DNA from 2 places in the Staphylococcus hsinchuensis genome. Region 2 is predicted to be linked to the other one. Evidence: riboswitches for the same ligand, from Rfam matches in the RefSeq annotation. Region 2 holds a riboswitch; the other holds the start of a gene.
The links. A riboswitch is a leader RNA that binds a small molecule or an ion and turns the genes downstream of it on or off. The one in region 2 is predicted to bind lysine.

Region 1: linked by a shared signal. The riboswitch ahead of QQM35_RS09545 (amino acid permease) and the one ahead of QQM35_RS08180 (aspartate kinase) in region 2 are both predicted to bind lysine.

What each region holds. Positions count from the first base shown of each region.
Region 1 covers NZ_CP128355.1:1,910,572-1,919,610, reverse strand. Annotated here, with positions in the region: gene nrdR (transcriptional regulator NrdR) at 27-497, shown strand; gene QQM35_RS09560 (replication initiation and membrane attachment family protein) at 497-1,879, shown strand; gene dnaI (primosomal protein DnaI) at 1,876-2,799, shown strand; gene thrS (threonine--tRNA ligase) at 3,146-5,083, shown strand; lysine riboswitch at 5,137-5,309, shown strand; gene QQM35_RS09545 (amino acid permease) at 5,488-6,984, shown strand; ribosomal protein L20 leader region at 7,041-7,171, shown strand; gene infC (translation initiation factor IF-3) at 7,197-7,727, shown strand; gene rpmI (50S ribosomal protein L35) at 7,754-7,954, shown strand; gene rplT (50S ribosomal protein L20) at 8,001-8,357, shown strand; gene QQM35_RS09525 (NUDIX domain-containing protein) at 8,548-9,039, shown strand, end outside.
Region 2 covers NZ_CP128355.1:1,650,047-1,659,085, reverse strand. Annotated here, with positions in the region: gene QQM35_RS08205 (amidohydrolase) at 1-956, opposite strand, end outside; gene dapD (2,3,4,5-tetrahydropyridine-2,6-dicarboxylate N-acetyltransferase) at 1,148-1,867, opposite strand; gene dapB (4-hydroxy-tetrahydrodipicolinate reductase) at 1,891-2,613, opposite strand; gene dapA (4-hydroxy-tetrahydrodipicolinate synthase) at 2,610-3,497, opposite strand; gene QQM35_RS08185 (aspartate-semialdehyde dehydrogenase) at 3,499-4,488, opposite strand; gene QQM35_RS08180 (aspartate kinase) at 4,539-5,741, opposite strand; lysine riboswitch at 5,831-6,009, opposite strand; gene QQM35_RS08175 (aldo/keto reductase) at 6,311-7,141, opposite strand; gene QQM35_RS08170 (ABC-F family ATP-binding cassette domain-containing protein) at 7,321-8,934, opposite strand.

The sequences.
Region 1 (9,039 bases), 260 kb from region 2:
AATCAAATTGAGAGGGTGATAATTCGGTGAAGTGCCCGAAATGTAATTCGACGCATTCTCGTGTTGTGGACTCTAGACATGCGGATGAAGTGAATGCGATTCGACGCAGAAGAGAATGTGAAACATGTGAAACGCGTTTTACAACGTTTGAACATATAGAGAAAAGACCATTGATCGTCGTGAAAAAAGATGGCACACGCGAACAATTTTTAAGAGAGAAAATATTAAATGGTCTTGTGCGTTCATGTGAAAAAAGACCCGTGCGCTATCAAAAATTAGAAGAAATAACTGATAAAGTTGAATGGCAATTAAGAGATGCAGGGCAAGCAGAAATTTCATCTAGAGATATAGGGAATTATGTGATGGATTTATTGATGGAAGTGGATCAAGTTTCTTATGTTAGATTTGCCTCTGTATATAAAGAATTTAAAGACGTGGATCAGTTATTACAATCCATGCAAGGTATTCTTTCAGAGGATAAACGGAGTGATGATTAATGGGTTTACAATCAGAAGACTTTGGATTAAGACCACATGATAACTTTACGGTCATAAGACATTTTGATTTAACTCAACATCATTTGGATATATTAAATCGTCTGTTCACCCCTTTAACTGGCCCAAATGCGATAGGTGTTTATCATTATCTCAATCAATTCGTAGCTCAGCAATCTTCTGATGTATTAACGCATTATATTATAATGAGTGAGCTTAAAATTAATTTAATAGACTTTCGTAAAAGTATGGATTTATTGGAAGCTATCGGACTTGTTCAATCTTATGCAAAACATGATGAACAACTTTCATCTTTTGTTTATAAACTCGTTCAACCTCCGTCTGCTAAACAATTTTTTAATGATCCGATGTTATCTGTTTATTTATTTAGTGAAGTGAGTAAACAGCGTTATTTACAGTTAAAGCAATACTTCGAAACGCATGATGACGTCAATTTAGCTCAATATCAAAATATTACTCGTAAGTTTACGGATGTGTTTAAAGTACCGCGTCATTCTGTTAATGAAGATACGCAACATATTCAAGGTGAAGAAACATATGATGGAGTAGATTTGTCAGAAATTAAATTTGACTTTGAACTATTATATGACTTGTTGGAATCTCACTTTGTCAGCAAACAAATTATAACGCAAGATGCGAAGGCCTTAATTATTCAACTTGCAACTTTATATGGGTTAACGCCAGAAGCTATGAAACGGATTATTTTAAAATCTATCACGAGTGCACAAGAGTTGTCATTTGAAGAATTAAGAAAGCAAGCTAGGTCATACTATTTAATAGAACATGAACAACAATATCCATCGTTACAAGTCAAAGAAAATGACAACAAAGTGTCCATTTCACAATCGACAGATGTCACAACTCAAGAGAGTAAAGCAGATGATTGGTTAGAACAGTTAGAAACGACGAGTCCTATAGATATGCTTGTGTCATGGTCAGAGTCTGAACCAACTTTTAAACAGAAACTGATGGTCGAAGAATTAATAGAACGCGAAAAGTTGCCATTTGGTGTGATTAACATATTACTTCAGTTTGTCATGTTAAAGGAAGATATGAAACTTCCGAAGTCTTATATTTTTGAGGTAGCATCTAACTGGAAAAAATTAGGCATCAAAACGGCGAAACAAGCATATGAACATGCTAAAAAGGTAAACCAACTGAAAACAAATCAATCATCAAATGAAAAAGGAAAAGCAACTTATCGTCAACAACAATTACCTTCAAGAGAAATGACACCAAAATGGTTAGAAGAACGAGATAACCCACAATATCAAAATAAAGATACCGTTGATGAAGACTTTGAACGAGATAAAGAAGCATTTCTTAAAGAATTAAAGGAAACATGGAAGGAGGGTGATGAATGAAATCTTTCAACCAAATCATGGGTGATTCAAAGGCTTTAACAAACCGCATTGAAAAAATTAAAAAGAACGTCGTCAATAATCCCGATGTCAAAGCATTTCTTCAAGAACACCAAGCTGAAATAACAAACGCAATGATAGATGAAGATTTAAATATTTTGCAAGAATACAAAGACCAACAAAAAGTGTATGACGGCCACCGATTTGAAGATTGTCCAAACTTTGTACAGGGGCATGTTCCCGAGCTATATGTCGATCAAAACAGAATCAAAATTCGCTACTTACAATGCCCTTGTAAAGTGAAGCATGATGAAGAGAAGTTTAACGCTAGCTTAATCACCTCACATCATATGCAACGAGATACTTTAAATGCAAAGCTCGATGATATTTATTTAAAAGGTAGAGGCAGACTTAATATTGCTAAAGAAGCACATGAAATTTGTCGAAAGTTAGTTGATCAAGACGATTCTGTGAAAGGTTTATATTTATATGGACCTTTTGGTACAGGTAAATCGTTTATTTTAGGTGCCATGGCAAACCAATTAAAGTCTAAAAAGATTCCTTCAACAATTATATATACACCTGAGTTTATACGAACGTTAAAAGGCGGATTTAAAGATGGTAGTTTTGAAAAAAACTTGCAGAAAGTTCGAGAATCAAATATCTTAATGCTCGATGATATCGGAGCAGAAGAGATTACACCGTGGGTAAGAGATGAGGTTTTAGGACCGCTTCTCCATTATCGTATGGTTCAAGAACTTCCAACATTCTTCAGTTCAAATTTAAGTTTTGAAGAATTAGAGTTTCATTTATCGGTCTCTCGTGCTGGTACTGATAAAACCAAAGCGGCGAGAATTATGGAGCGCATTAAAACATTAGCAAAACCATATTTCTTAGAAGGCGAAAATTACCGGAACGATTGAAAATTATAACAAATGATGTATAATATAATTAAATCTAAATCGAAGTGAAACGACACAAAGACATGATGTATAAACTAGAACTTTACAGAGAGTCAAAGAAGATGAGAATTTGGCAAATTCATTTATACATTACTACTTTGTCAATGATGTTGTAATGAACATCCGGCTCAAGACCGTTATCTTAAGTAGAGTAGAGTGGCTTTCTTATAGTTAGTCGCTTTTATTTAGGGTGGTACCGCGAAGACCTCGTCCCTTTTGGGATGGGGTCTTTTTCATTTTCAACCATAATTAATTGGTACATCACGTGCAACTTCGATTTAAATTTCAAAAATAGGGAGGATATATCATGGATCAAATTAATATTACATTTCCTGATGGTAATTCAAAGGCGTTTGATAAAGGTACAACAACTGAAGAAATTGCACATTCAATTAGTCTAGGTTTAAGAAAAAAAGCAGTCGCAGGTAAATTAGACGATCAAATGATTGATTTAACAAGACCGATTGAAGAAGATGGGGCACTTGAAATCGTGACGCCTGGTAGTGAAGAAGCATTAGAAGTATTACGACATTCTACTGCACATCTTATGGCTCAAGCATTAAAAAGATTATACGGCGATGTGAAATTTGGTGTCGGTCCTGTTATCGAAGGTGGTTTCTATTACGACTTTGATACAGACGAAAATATTTCTTCAGATGATTTCGAAAAAATTGAAAAGACAATGAAACAAATTGTTAATGAAAATTATTCAATTGAACGAAAAGTGGTAACTAGAGAAGAAGCTAAATCATTCTTTAGTGATGACCCATATAAATTAGAATTAATCGATGCGATACCTGAAGGCGAAAATGTAACGTTGTATTCTCAAGGTGAATTTACAGATTTATGTAGAGGTGTCCATGTACCTACTACTGCGAAGATTAAAGAATTTAAACTTCTATCTACTGCAGGTGCTTACTGGCGTGGAGATAACGATAATAAAATGTTGCAACGTATATACGGTACAGCATTTTTCGACAAAAAGGATTTAAAAGCACATTTACAAATGTTAGAAGAGCGTAAAGAACGGGACCATCGTAAAATTGGTAAAGACTTAGAGTTATTTACAAATAACCAACTCGTAGGTGCAGGTTTACCATTATGGTTACCAAACGGGGCGACAATTCGTCGAGAAATTGAACGCTATATTGTTGATAAAGAAGTGGAAATGGGTTACGACCATGTGTATACACCAATCATGGCAAACGCTGATCTTTATAAAACATCAGGCCACTGGGATCACTATCAAGATGACATGTTCCCTACAATGAAATTAGATGAAAACGAAGAAATGGTATTAAGACCAATGAACTGTCCTCACCATATGATGGTCTATGCTAATAAACCGCATTCTTATCGTGAATTACCTATACGTATCGCTGAATTAGGTACAATGCATCGTTATGAAGCGAGTGGTGCCGTTTCTGGTTTACAACGTGTAAGAGGGATGACACTAAATGACGCACACATCTTTGTAAGACCAGATCAAATTAAAGAAGAATTTAAACGCGTCGTAAACTTAATTATTGATGTATATAATGACTTTAATTTCGAAGATTATTCATTCAGATTAAGTTATCGCGATCCTGAAGATAAAGAGAAATATTTCGATGACGATGAAATGTGGAATAAAGCCGAAAGCATGTTGAAAGAAGCGGTTGATGAATTAGGTTTACAATATGAAGAAGCAATTGGCGAAGCAGCGTTCTACGGTCCTAAATTAGACGTGCAAGTACAAACTGCTATGGGTAAAGAAGAGACATTATCTACAGCGCAGTTGGACTTCTTATTACCGCAAAAATTTGATTTAACATATATCGGTAATGATGGAGAACAACATCGTCCAGTAGTGATCCACCGTGGTGTCGTTTCTACAATGGAACGTTTTGTTGCCTTCTTAACTGAAGAGACTAAAGGTGCATTCCCTACATGGTTAGCGCCTAAGCAAGTCGAAATCATTCCAGTAAATGTTGATTTACACTATGATTATGCGCGCTCTTTACAAGATGAACTTAAATCACAAGGCGTAAGAGTTGAAATTGATGACCGCAATGAGAAAATGGGATACAAAATTAGAGAAGCTCAAATGCACAAAATCCCATACCAAATCGTAGTCGGGGATAAAGAAGTTGAAAATAAAGAAGTTAACGTTAGAAAGTATGGCTCTCAAGACCAAGAAACAATGGAAAGAGATGAGTTTATTTGGAACTTGGTTGATGAGATTCGTTTGAAAAAACAAAGATAACTTGAAAAGATAAATTATTTAATGTATATTGTTAATCAGTGAAATTAATAAAAATTTGAGTTAGAGGTTGCATTTTTAAGGAGTAATTATCCAGAAATCATATGGGATACATGTTGGATTGATGAAAGGTAAAAATGCCGAAGCTTTTATTGCCCATATACAATAAGAGTTGGGTCAGTTACCGAAAGGAACTGGACTGTCACATATGTGATGTGCTACCTATATAAGTGTTTGAGTTAAGGGTGCATATCAAAAGGTATGCACCCTTTTAATGCTGGGTTATTGATTTACATGATAGAAGCAAAAACGTAATTTTATAAATATTAGTATGTATTACGTTCAGCAACTCATGAAATTTAACCTTATAGAAAGTTAGCCTCTAAGTTTAAAGAAAGGAAGCTTTTATGGCAAAACAACAAAGTCAAAATGATGGAGTACAAAGAGGTTTAAAAGATCGCCACATATCCATGATTGCAATAGGTGGATGTATTGGTACAGGTTTATTTATGACGTCAGGTGGCGCTATACATGATGCAGGTGCATTAGGGGCATTACTTGCATATGCGATTATTGGTGCAATGGTGTTCTTCCTGATGACCTCGTTAGGAGAAATGGCCACTTACCTTCCAGTTTCGGGGTCATTTAGTACTTATGCTACACGATTTGTAGATCCCTCACTAGGATTTGCATTAGGGTGGAATTACTGGTTTAACTGGGTCATTACGGTGGCTGCAGACGTCACGATAGCCGCACAGGTAATAGAATATTGGACGCCATTGACAGCTATCCCGGCATGGGTTTGGAGTTGTTTATTCCTAGTAATTATCTTCGGTTTAAACTCACTTTCAGTTAGAGTGTACGGCGAAAGTGAATATTGGTTTGCATTAATTAAAGTAGTTACCGTGATTATATTTATCATCATCGGCTTACTTACGATATTAGGTATCATGGGTGGTAAGTTTGTTGGCTTTGATACATTTACTAAAGGTCAAGGTCCGATTTTAGGTGATGGATTAAATGGTAGTTTACTTTCAATATTAGGTGTATTCTTAGTTGCAGGCTTCTCTTTCCAAGGAACTGAATTAATTGGTATCACAGCTGGTGAATCTGAAAACCCAGAACGTGCAGTACCAAAAGCAATTAAACAAGTCTTTTGGAGAATTTTACTGTTTTATATTTTAGCTATTTTCGTCATCGGTATGTTAATTCCTTATGACAGTTCTGCGTTGATGGGCGGAGAAGATAGTGTGGCAACTTCACCGTTTACTTTAGTATTTAAAAATGCAGGCCTTGCATTCGCAGCCTCATTTATGAACGCAGTTATTTTAACTTCGGTATTATCTGCTGGTAACTCAGGTATGTACGCTTCAACGCGTATGCTATATTCTATGAGTAAAGATAAACTAGCATTTTCAGCATTTGGAAAAACAAATAAAAATGGTGTACCTTATATCGCATTGTTAGTAACAGGACTACTTGTTATCGGTATATTCGTACTACAACATTTAAGTGGAGATGCTTACCAATATATTGTTGCAGCAAGTGGAATGACCGGATTTATAGCTTGGGTCGGTATTGCGATTAGTCATTATCGTTTCAGAAAAGCATTCGATAAACAAAAACACGATAAATCTAAACTGAAATATAGAGCCACATTGTTCCCATTTGGACCAATATTTGCTGGGATATTATGTGTGATTGTTATCATCGGACAAGATGTTGACTTTATTAAAACAGGGCACTTTGATTTAAATCGATTTATTATCACATATATGGGTATACCAGTGTTCTTAGTCTTTTTCCTATATCATAAACTACGTTATAAAACGAAAAAGATACCATTGGATAAAGTTGACTTAAGACAAGATGTCCAAATGGAAGAATTCGAAAAAAATAAATAAAATAGTCTTGACTTAATTGTGTATTGTTGCTATCATGGTCAATGTTGAATACGAAACGAACCAAGTAGAGGCTCCCGCTTCTCACCTGTAGCGACGCATATGCAGTTGGCAGGTCTATAGTACATGAGTACGATTATCATGTGTAAAAGAGGGCGGGTATATTGTATACTCGCTCTCTTTTTGCTTGGGATAATTTCGTAAAAAAGTTGGAGGTGTCAACCATAGCAAAAGATCAAACTCAAGTTAACGAAAAGATTCGCGCAAAAGAATTACGACTTATTGGACAAGATGGAGAGCAAATTGGAGTTAAATCTAAAAATGAAGCGTTAGAAATGGCAGAACGCGTAGGTTTAGATGTAGTTATTATGGCTCCTAATGCTAAACCACCAGTTGCTAAAATTATGGATTACGGTAAGTACAAATTTGAGCAACAAAAGAAAGAAAAAGAAATGAAAAAGAAACAAAAAACGATTAACGTTAAAGAAATCCGTTTAAGTCCAACGATTGAAGAACATGATTTCCAAACTAAGTTGAAGAACGGCCGTAAGTTCTTAACTAAAGGTGACAAATGTAAAGTTTCAATCCGTTTCAGAGGACGTGCGATTACGCATAAGGAAATTGGTCAACGCGTATTAGAGCAATTCGCAAATGAAACGAAAGATATTGCTACAGTTGAACAAAAACCTAAAATGGATGGACGTCAAATGTTTATCATGTTAAGTCCAATTAACGAAAAACAATAATCGAAATTAGTAGGAGGAAATGAATCATGCCAAAAATGAAAACACACCGTGGAGCAGCTAAACGTGTTAAAAGAACTGGTTCAGGTAAATTAAAACGTTCTAGAGCTTTCACTTCACACTTATTTGCAAACAAAGAAACTAAACAAAAACGTCAATTACGTAAATCTGCTTTAGTTCACAAATCAGATATGAAACGCGTAAAACAATTATTATCTTATAAAAAATAATCGAACGATATAACAATTGAAATATAATTTTTGAGGAGGAGTTATTATGCCACGAGTTAAAGGTGGAACAGTAACAAGAGCTCGTCGTAAAAAGACGATTAAATTAGCTAAAGGTTACTTCGGTGCTAAACGCACATTATATAAAGTAGCAAAACAACAAGTAATGAAATCAGGTCAATATTCATTCCGTGACCGCCGTCAAAGAAAACGTGATTTCCGTAAATTATGGATTACACGTATTAATGCGGCAGCACGTCAACACGACATGAGCTATTCAAGATTAATGAATGGTTTAAAGAAAGCTGAAATCGACGTAAACCGTAAAATGCTTTCTGAAATTGCTATCTCAGACGAAAAAGCTTTCGCTGAATTAGTATCAAAAGCAAAAGAAGCATTAAAATAATAAAGACGATACATTTTCAAAGTGATAATTTCTACTATTATATGTAGGAGTTATCACTTTTTTATTATTATAAATTTCCATACATAAATCACAGGAATAAATATAGAATCGTGTGTAAGCGTGATGATATTTTGATATCTACACTGCATTTGATAAAATAACAAAGAAGTCATATATGAAGGAGATACTTATGTCTAAATTTGATGAAATGATCACAGTTGTTCCAAGAACAATTTTATTTTCAGATGAAAAAAATCAATTTAATGGATTTTTAGATAAAAATTCACCCCAGGGTCAAGAAATTTTTGATACGTTACAGCAATATGAAGTTAAACGTAGAGGTGATATGGAAGAAGATCCATCCTATAAACAACTCGTTTCATATTGTTTATTAGAAAATGAACATGATGAGTTATTGATTTATGAGCGTCTCTCAGGTGGAGGTGAATCTCGTCTTCACGGCCAGTCATCAATTGGTGTCGGTGGACATATGAATGAAGTTCCAGGGGCAGACTCTATAAATGAAGTGCTAAGAACAAATGCACAAAGAGAATTAGAAGAAGAGGTTGGCCTTTCACAACAAAAATCACAAAATCTAACGTATACTGGATTTATTAATGATGATACGAATGAGGTAGGAGAAGTTCATTTAGGTGTCGTTTTTAAAATTAAGGTCAATAGT
Region 2 (9,039 bases):
GGAGTTGGTTTATCAATGATTTCCAAGTCTGAGCTTTCTAAACCTCGAACCACATGTTTACGTAAAGAAGGATCATTATACGTAGGCGGATAACCTTCTGCAAATTCTACTCTACATTCAACATTAAATAGCAAAGCAACACTTTCAGAAATTTTGTTCATTTGATTTTTAACAATTTCTAAATCCTTTTCATCATAAGTACGGATTGTGCCTTCTAAATAACCGTGACTAGGGACAGTATTAATCGCTTCACCCGCTTCAAAGTGCCCCATGTGTACAATGTTACGTTTTAATCCATTTAAATGATATTGTTGAATTTGTCCTACTTGAGTCAACACGTGTTGTAACGCTTCACCACATGAATGACCTTGTTCTTTATCAGCTACATGACTAGATAGGCCATGTAAGTAAAAACGGTATTCTGTTGCACTTGCAGTAATTTCTTCATCTCTAATTACAACTTTTCCTTCATTTTCAAATGGGTTAACGTGAACACCAAACACTGATTCAATAGGATACTTATCAAATGCGCCTGCTCGAATTAATCGATTCGCGCCGCCACCTGTTTCTTCAGCTGGTTGAAAGATAAAAACGACATTTTGCGGTAATGTACCTTGATCTGCCATAGCTTTACAACGTTTAACAAATAACATTAACGCTGTAGTATGCCCATCATGACCACACGCATGCATCACATTGTCTGTTTTACTTTTATATGGCACCTCATTTTCCTCAAATATAGGTAGCGCATCTATATCTGCACGAAAAGCAATAGTATGGGTACCGTTTCCTGGTAAATATGCGATGAGACCTGTTTCTAATGGTCGTTCATATTCGATTCCGTATTCATCTAAAAATTTGGCAATATATGTAGTTGTTTCAAATTCATGCAAGCTCAATTCTGGATGTTGATGTAAATGACGTCTATGTTTAGTTACAAATTCTAATTCGTTCATGGTTATCAGATCCTTATAAAATAATATTCAATTGAAAATAGGTATCACGTTTAATCAATACCATATTTTTATGTATAAAAATTTAGAAGCCAATAGGGTGGGGCATTTAAAAATAAGTCATTGCTTATTTTGGATTAGAGTCCGCCCCGACCTCAATTGCTTCTAATGTGTTTTGACTTTAGCTTAAAGTATTAGTCATTTAATTTTCTTAATGCAGATACAATTTCACGTTTAGAATCTTCCACTTCGTGAGATTGCTTGATAACTTTAGCTGGCGTACCTGCAACAACTGCGCCTGCTGGAACATCTTGCGTTACAATAGCACCCGCTGCAACGATGGCACCTTCACCAACTGTTACACCTTCAAGTATTACTGCATTTGCTCCAATTAATACATTATCTTCAATAACAACAGGAGAGGCACTAGGGGGCTCAATCACACCAGCTAATACTGCACCTGCGCCAACGTGTACATTTTTACCAGTTGTCGCACGACCGCCTAAAGCAGCGTTCATATCAACCATTGTACCTTCACCGACAACAGCACCAATATTAATTGTTGCGCCCATCATGACTACAGCACCATCTTCAATGATTGCTTGTTCGCGTATGAATGCGCCTGGCTCAATACGTGCATTTGTATTTGTTAAGTCTTTTAAAGGAATTGCTGAATTACGACGATCCATTTCGATTTCTAAATCTTCAATAACGTTTTGGTTTGACTCATAAAATGCTTTCCAATCATCTGATTCACAGAAAATAACTTTCGAGTTATCTCCACCAAATACTTTGAAGCTTTCTGGGAATTCAACGCTTTCAAAGTTCCCGTTTGCATAAACTTTAAGTGGTGTAGATTTTTTTGCATCACTAATATATTGAATAATTTCCTCTGCTGATAAATGTTGTACCATAAATTTAAACACTCCTTATTATTTTATAAATTATCAAATGTGTAATATGCATTAGGTTTATTTACTAATTTCTCTGCGGCACCAATGGCACCGTTTGCAAAGATGTCTTTAGACTGCGCACGATGTGTAATTTCAATCGTTTCATCAGTACCTGCGAACAATACATCATGTTGGCCTACAATCGTGCCACCACGTACTGCATGAATACCGATTTCGTCTTCAGTACGTTTATCTGATTTTTCGTGACGGTCATACACTGGCGTAGATTGTTGTCTCAGTTCCTTTATAACATCATATAACTTCACCAAAGTGCCACTTGGTGCATCTACTTTTTTATTGTGATGCGCTTCAGTTAACTCAATATCAAAGTCTTGTAATAGAGGAACTGCCGCTTCTAAAATCTTCGTTAACGCATGTACCCCGTAACTCATATTCGCACTGAAGAACACTGGCATATCTTCACTTAATGATTTTAATTTATCGATTATTTGTTCTTTTTCTCCAGTAGTAGCAATTACTAAAGGTAAGTTAAATTCTTCTTCTAACAATGGTAATAATAATTCTGGGTTTGAAAAATCAATCGCCACATCAGCATCTTTAGCATCTGCTATGTGTTCAACAGTAGGGTAAGGATATGATTTAGAACTATCCCTAACAATAATACCTACAATTTTATGACCATTTTCTTCTGCTAAACGTGCAACACGTTGGTTCATTGCACCATATCCGATTAATAAGATATTCATCCATTGTCACCTGCTTTATATTGTTCGTATGCTTGTTCTAATTGTTGACGCTCATTATCTTCTAATGGAACAAGTGGAAGACGTAATTCATAATTGCCGAATCCTTCTACTGTAGTTAATACTTTGATCGGAATAGGGTTCACATCGACAGCAAGTGCATCTAACAGCGTTTCAATCGGTTTAAAGTCTGATGCTATATCTTTACCATTTTTACTATCATCATAAAGAGATTGGAATGCTTGAGGAATCACATTTGCGACCACCGAAATTACACCGTGTCCGCCTCTGTTATAAAACTCAACAACATTGTCATCATTTCCACTTAATAAAGTGAAGTTATCTAAATCTACACGTTTTTTAACATCTTCTAGGAACTCAAAATCGTTCGTAGCATCTTTTATCGCAACAATATATTCATTTTTACTTAGAGTTTCTACAGTTTCAGCTTCAATTGTCATATTCGTTCTTGAAGGCACGTCATATAATACAACTGGTAATTTCACAGCATTTGCAATTTTTGTAAAATGTTCAATTAAACCGCGTTGATTCGTTTTATTATAATAGGGTGTAATTAACATAATGCCATCTGCACCTAACTCTTTAGCACGAATTGATGCTTGAATTGACTTTTGTGTACTGTTTGTTCCTGTACCTGCGATGACTGGTACATTACCATTGACTTCGTTTACAACAACTTCAAGAATGCGATCTTTCTCTTCATCTGACAAAGTTGGATTCTCTGCTGTTGTACCATTGACAACGATTGACTTTGCGTTATTTTCTAATAAGTAACTAACGTGCTTTCTTAGTGCATCATAATCAACCTCATTATGTGTAAATGGTGTAATTAACGCTACACCTACGCCTTCAAAAATGTGTCCCATATTATTTTACTCCTTTCAAACTCTTTACTTGTTCAAGTATTTGTACGGCATTGAGTGCTGCACCTTTCAATAAGTTGTCTGAAGTACACCATACATGGAAAGTATTATCTAATGATTCATCGCGACGAATACGACCTACAAAGATTTCGTCTTTACCTGTTGAGTGAATAGCTAATGGATATTCATTTTTCTCAGGATTATCGATGAGAACAACTCGATTATCTTTTTCAAATAATGATTGAATTGATTCAACCGTGGCTTCATTATTCAAAGTTACACTCATGTGTACACTGTGACTATCTTGTACGGGTACACGTACACACGTTGCAGTCACTTTTAAATGATCATCGTGTAAAATTTTGCGTGTTTCGTCTATCATTTTTTGTTCTTCTTTTGTATACCCATCTTCTAAGAAAATATCTATATGTGGTAAAACGTTATTATAAATAGGGTGTGGATACGCCTGTGGTTCTCTACCATTTGCTCCTTCAGCTAAGTCCTCTTTACCTTTAACCCCCGAGCCTGATACCGCTTGATACGTCGTATATGCAACACGTTGTAAACCGTATGCCTCTTGTAACACCTTTAACGGAACAACTGATTGTATTGTTGAACAGTTGGGGTTAGCGATAATCTGTCTATCAAGTACGGGTTCATTGACTTCAGGTACGATTAAATCAATACCGTCTGTCATTCTCCATTGACTTGAATTGTCAATAACTATAGCGCCAGCTTGCTCAAAAATAGGGGAGAAGTGTGCACTTGTACTACCACCTGCACTCATTAATACATAATCAAAATGCTCACTTGCTGCCTCATCTGTTAGTTCTTGTACAGTATATGTTTTTCCTTGAAACTCTATTTCTGTTCCTGCTGATCTTGCTGATGAAAATAATACTAATTCATCATAAGGAATATTTTTACGATCTAATGTTTGTAACATATTTCTTCCAACTAAACCTGTTGCTCCAGCTACTGCTAATCTTGTCATAGTTCTACACTCCATTTTCTATTATTTAATTTTGTTGAAATTAGGAAAATTCAGATTTCGAAAGCTTGATATAAAGCACTGACAGCACGTTTACCATTGTCAGCATCAATTACACACGAAATACTTATCTCTGAAGTTGTTGTTTGGTAAAACTCAATATCGTTTTCAATCAATGTGATAAATGCTTTTGATGCAACACCTGACATATCACGCATGCCTGAACCTATTAATGAAATTTTTACATAATCTTCGTTAATTTTGAAATCTAAAGCGTTAAATTGTTCAGTTAATGATTCTAAAATTTTTGTTAATTGAATAGCATCTGTATCTTTAAATGTGAATGACATTTGCAGACCTTCTAAATTAACAATTTGCGAAATCATGTCGACGTTGACGGCGCCTTCTTCTAATTTATTAAATAATGCTGTTAATAAGCGATCATCTGGTAGGGGATAACTAATCGTAACATGCATCATATGTGTATCTAATGCAACCCCTGTAACGGCTTTCTTTTCTAATAATTCTGTTTGAGACATAATCCATGTTCCTTTCACATTTGATAAAGTTCTGCCTAAATATAGCGGTATATTATAATTATGAGCGAGTTCGACGCTTCGTGTTTCTAAAACACCTGCACCTAAAGCACTCATTTCCATCATTTCTTCATAAGATACGTATTCAAGTCGTTTCGCATCCTTATAAACACGAGGGTCTGTAGCATAAACACCATCAACATCAGTGTAAATTTCACAAGGTGTATTATTACTCGCTGCTAAAGCTACTGCTGTTGTATCTGAACCACCACGTCCAAGCGTTGTAATTTCCATATCTTCGTTAACACCTTGAAATCCTGCAATAACCAATACATCATTGTCCTCAAAAGCTTGATTAAATGTTTCAGGATTTATTTCTGCAATTCTACTCTTTAAATGATGTCCAACAGTTTTGATACCAGCTTGATATCCGGTCATTGCTCTTGCATTAACGCCGATATCATTTAATACCATCGACATATATGAAACTGTTTGTTGTTCTCCAGTCGTTAAAAGTAATGCAAGTTCTTGTTCCTTAGGTTGAGTCGTTAATGAAGAAACATTGTCCATAAGTTGATCGGTCGTTTTACCCATCGCACTTACAACGACAATGAGTTGCTCGCCATTTTCGACCCTTTGTTTTAACATACCAGCGATATTTTTAATTTTTATAAAATCACTTACAGATGATCCACCAAATTTCAAAACACTTCTTTCCAATTACATATCCTCCTCATATCAGTAGGGGAGAATCACAATAATATAAAAAAAGAACATGTTCGGAATGCGAACCTGTTCTAAAATTTATATACAAGTGATGCACTCCATTATTTAACAATAATGACAGACTCTCAGCTCTTAACCATAAAGTCCAACATGTTATAAACTGCTATTATAACTGTTTCGGCATCTCACCCTTTCAAAATTAGCTGCTAGCAGGCAGATACTTCTAAAATTTACTCATGATTGATGCGCCTCATCAATAATTATTTAATTGTTATTTATGGTACTTATTATACATACAGGCTATAGTACTGTAAACTGATTTGAGCAAATTTTTTAAATAAACTGAAAAATTTGTGATTTAAAGTATGAAAGTGCTCAAAAGGTGTATATTGTATATGCGGATCAATGGATTTGCTTTTAATCCATGCGAAAAAAGTGGGGGAAGTACTTATAAAAACATGATTTTCGTATCATTTAGTAAATAAAAAGACAATTTCTATACATTTAAATAGAAATTGCCTTTAAATTGGTCAAGTAACTTTATTTCCAATACTGAAAGAGATTTAAAATTCTTCGTAAGTAGCAGGGTCTTGACCTTTTCGTCGACCATCAGCTTTCGTTAATTGATCAATTTGAGCTAAATCCTCATCATTTAAATAGAAATCAAATAGGTTTTTATTTTCCAATTGTCTTGAAATAGACGTCGCCTTAGGAATAGGAACAACACCATTTTGAATATGCCATTTTAAAATAATTTGCGGAACAGATTTATTATACTTTTCAGCAATCGTGACTATTGTTTGGTCATGCATAACATCCGAAGCACGACCAAGCGGGCTCCATGCTTGTGTAATAATACCTTTATCATTATGGTATTGAATCATTTCTTTTTGATTAAAGTAAGGATGTAATTCAATTTGGTTTACAACAGGTAACACACCAGTTTCTTTTTCTAACCTTTCAATATGCTCTGGAAGGAAATTACATACACCAATAGATTTTATTAAACCTGCTTTTTGAGCTGCAATCATCGCTTTCCATGCTTCTACATATTTTCCTTGCTTAGGATTTGGCCAGTGAATTAAGTATAAGTCAATATATTCAACATTCAGACGGTATATAGATTCTTGAATCGCAGTGAGCGCTTCATCATAACTCTGATAACGACCAGGAAGTTTAGAAGTAACAATAATTTCATCTCTTGAAACGTGACTATTTGCGATAGCACGTCCAACCGTACCTTCATTTTCATAATTATAAGCAGTGTCTAATACAGAATAACCATTCTTTAATGCATTGCTAATTGCGTGCATTCCATGTGTCCCATTTAACTTATATGTACCGAAACCAATTTGTGGCATTACTTGTCCATCATGCATAAAATAATTTTCCATTACTACATTCCTCCTATTTCAATTCAATACTTATTATAAAAAGTCATCTAATTAAATTCAAAATATTAAGCACTGTCACAAAAGCATTCGTATAAAAAAGTGGGGCAGAAACCTCGCTTTTAGCTTTAGGTTTCTACCCCAAAATTTAAATATATGTGTTATAAAATTATGATGTAAATTTAAGCATTTGCTTGTGTTAACACACCAGTTTCTTTTAAGTACTCTTCATAAGAAATTTCTTTAGATAATGCACCTTCTGGATTTAGATCAATGACACGATTTGCGATTGTATTGATAAATTCGAAGTCATATGAAGTGAAGATAATTGAACCTTTAAATGCTTTCAAACCATCATTTACTGCAGTAATACTTTCTAGGTCTAAATGGTTTGTTGGTTCATCTAGTAATAGGACATTTGCACTAGATAACATCATTTTACTTAACATACAACGCACTTTCTCGCCACCTGATAAGACGCTAGCTTTTTTCTTAACTTCTTCGCCACTAAATAACATACGTCCTAAGAAACCACGTAGGAATGTTTCTGTTTGTTCATCTTCAGGAGCATATTGACGTAACCAGTCAACTAAGTTCATATCAACGCCTTCAAAGTATTCTGAGTTATCTTTCGGTAAATAACTTCTTGAAGTTGTCACACCCCATCTTACTGTTCCTTCATCTGGTTCCATTTCACCAGCTAAAATTTTCAATAGAGTTGTTTTAGCAATTTCACTATCTCCTACAAGTACAGCTTTATCGTTAGGGAACATAGTGAATGAAATGTTATCTAATACTTTTTCGCCGTCGACTGTTTTAGAAACATTTTCAACGAATAGTAAATCATTACCAATTTCTCTTTCAGGCGTAAAGTTTACAAATGGGTAACGACGTGAAGAAGGCTGGATGTCATCTAATTCAATTTTTTCTAATTGTTTTTTACGACTTGTTGCTTGTTTAGATTTTGACGCATTCGCTGAGAAACGTGCAACGAAATCTTGCAATTCTTTAATCTTTTCTTCTTTTTTCTTGTTTTGCTCTTGCGCCATTTTCATTGCTAATTGACTTGATTGATACCAGAAATCATAGTTACCAACGTAAATTTTAATTTTACCATAGTCTAAATCAGCTATATGCGTACACACATTATTTAAGAAGTGTCTATCATGTGAGACAACAATTACAGTATTTTCAAAATTAATAAGGAAATCTTCTAACCAGCTAATTGCAGGAATATCCAAACCATTGGTAGGCTCGTCGAGTAGTAATACATCTGGATCACCGAATAGACTTTGAGCTAATAATACTTTCACTTTTTGGTTGTTTTCTAGTTCAGACATTGTTTTATCTTGAAGATCAGCACTAATACCTAATCCTGAAAGTAATGAACCAGCATCAGCTTCAGCATTCCAACCGTTCATTTCGGCAAATTCACCTTCAAGTTCAGCAGCTTTGATACCATCTTCATCACTAAAATCAGGTTTCATATAAATTTCATCTTTTTCTTTCATTACCTTAAATAAACGTTCATGACCTTTAATAACTACATCAATCACGCGTTCATCTTCATAAGCAAAGTGATCCTGTTTTAAGATAGCCATACGTTGATCTTTACCTAACGAAACGTGACCAGTTTGGGCATCAATTTCTCCAGATAATATCTTTAAGAATGTTGATTTCCCAGCACCATTCGCACCTATAAGGCCGTAGCAATTGCCATCAGTAAATTTTATATTTACATCTTCGAATAATTTACGATCACCAAATCGTAAACTTACATCAGTAACTTGTAACATGCATTTTCTCCTTTTCCGTTATTCTAACGGTCAAATTATAACACACTTACTTAGCTCTTTCGACCAAAGTTAAAGTAGTCAATGCCATAAAACAATTTGCATGTT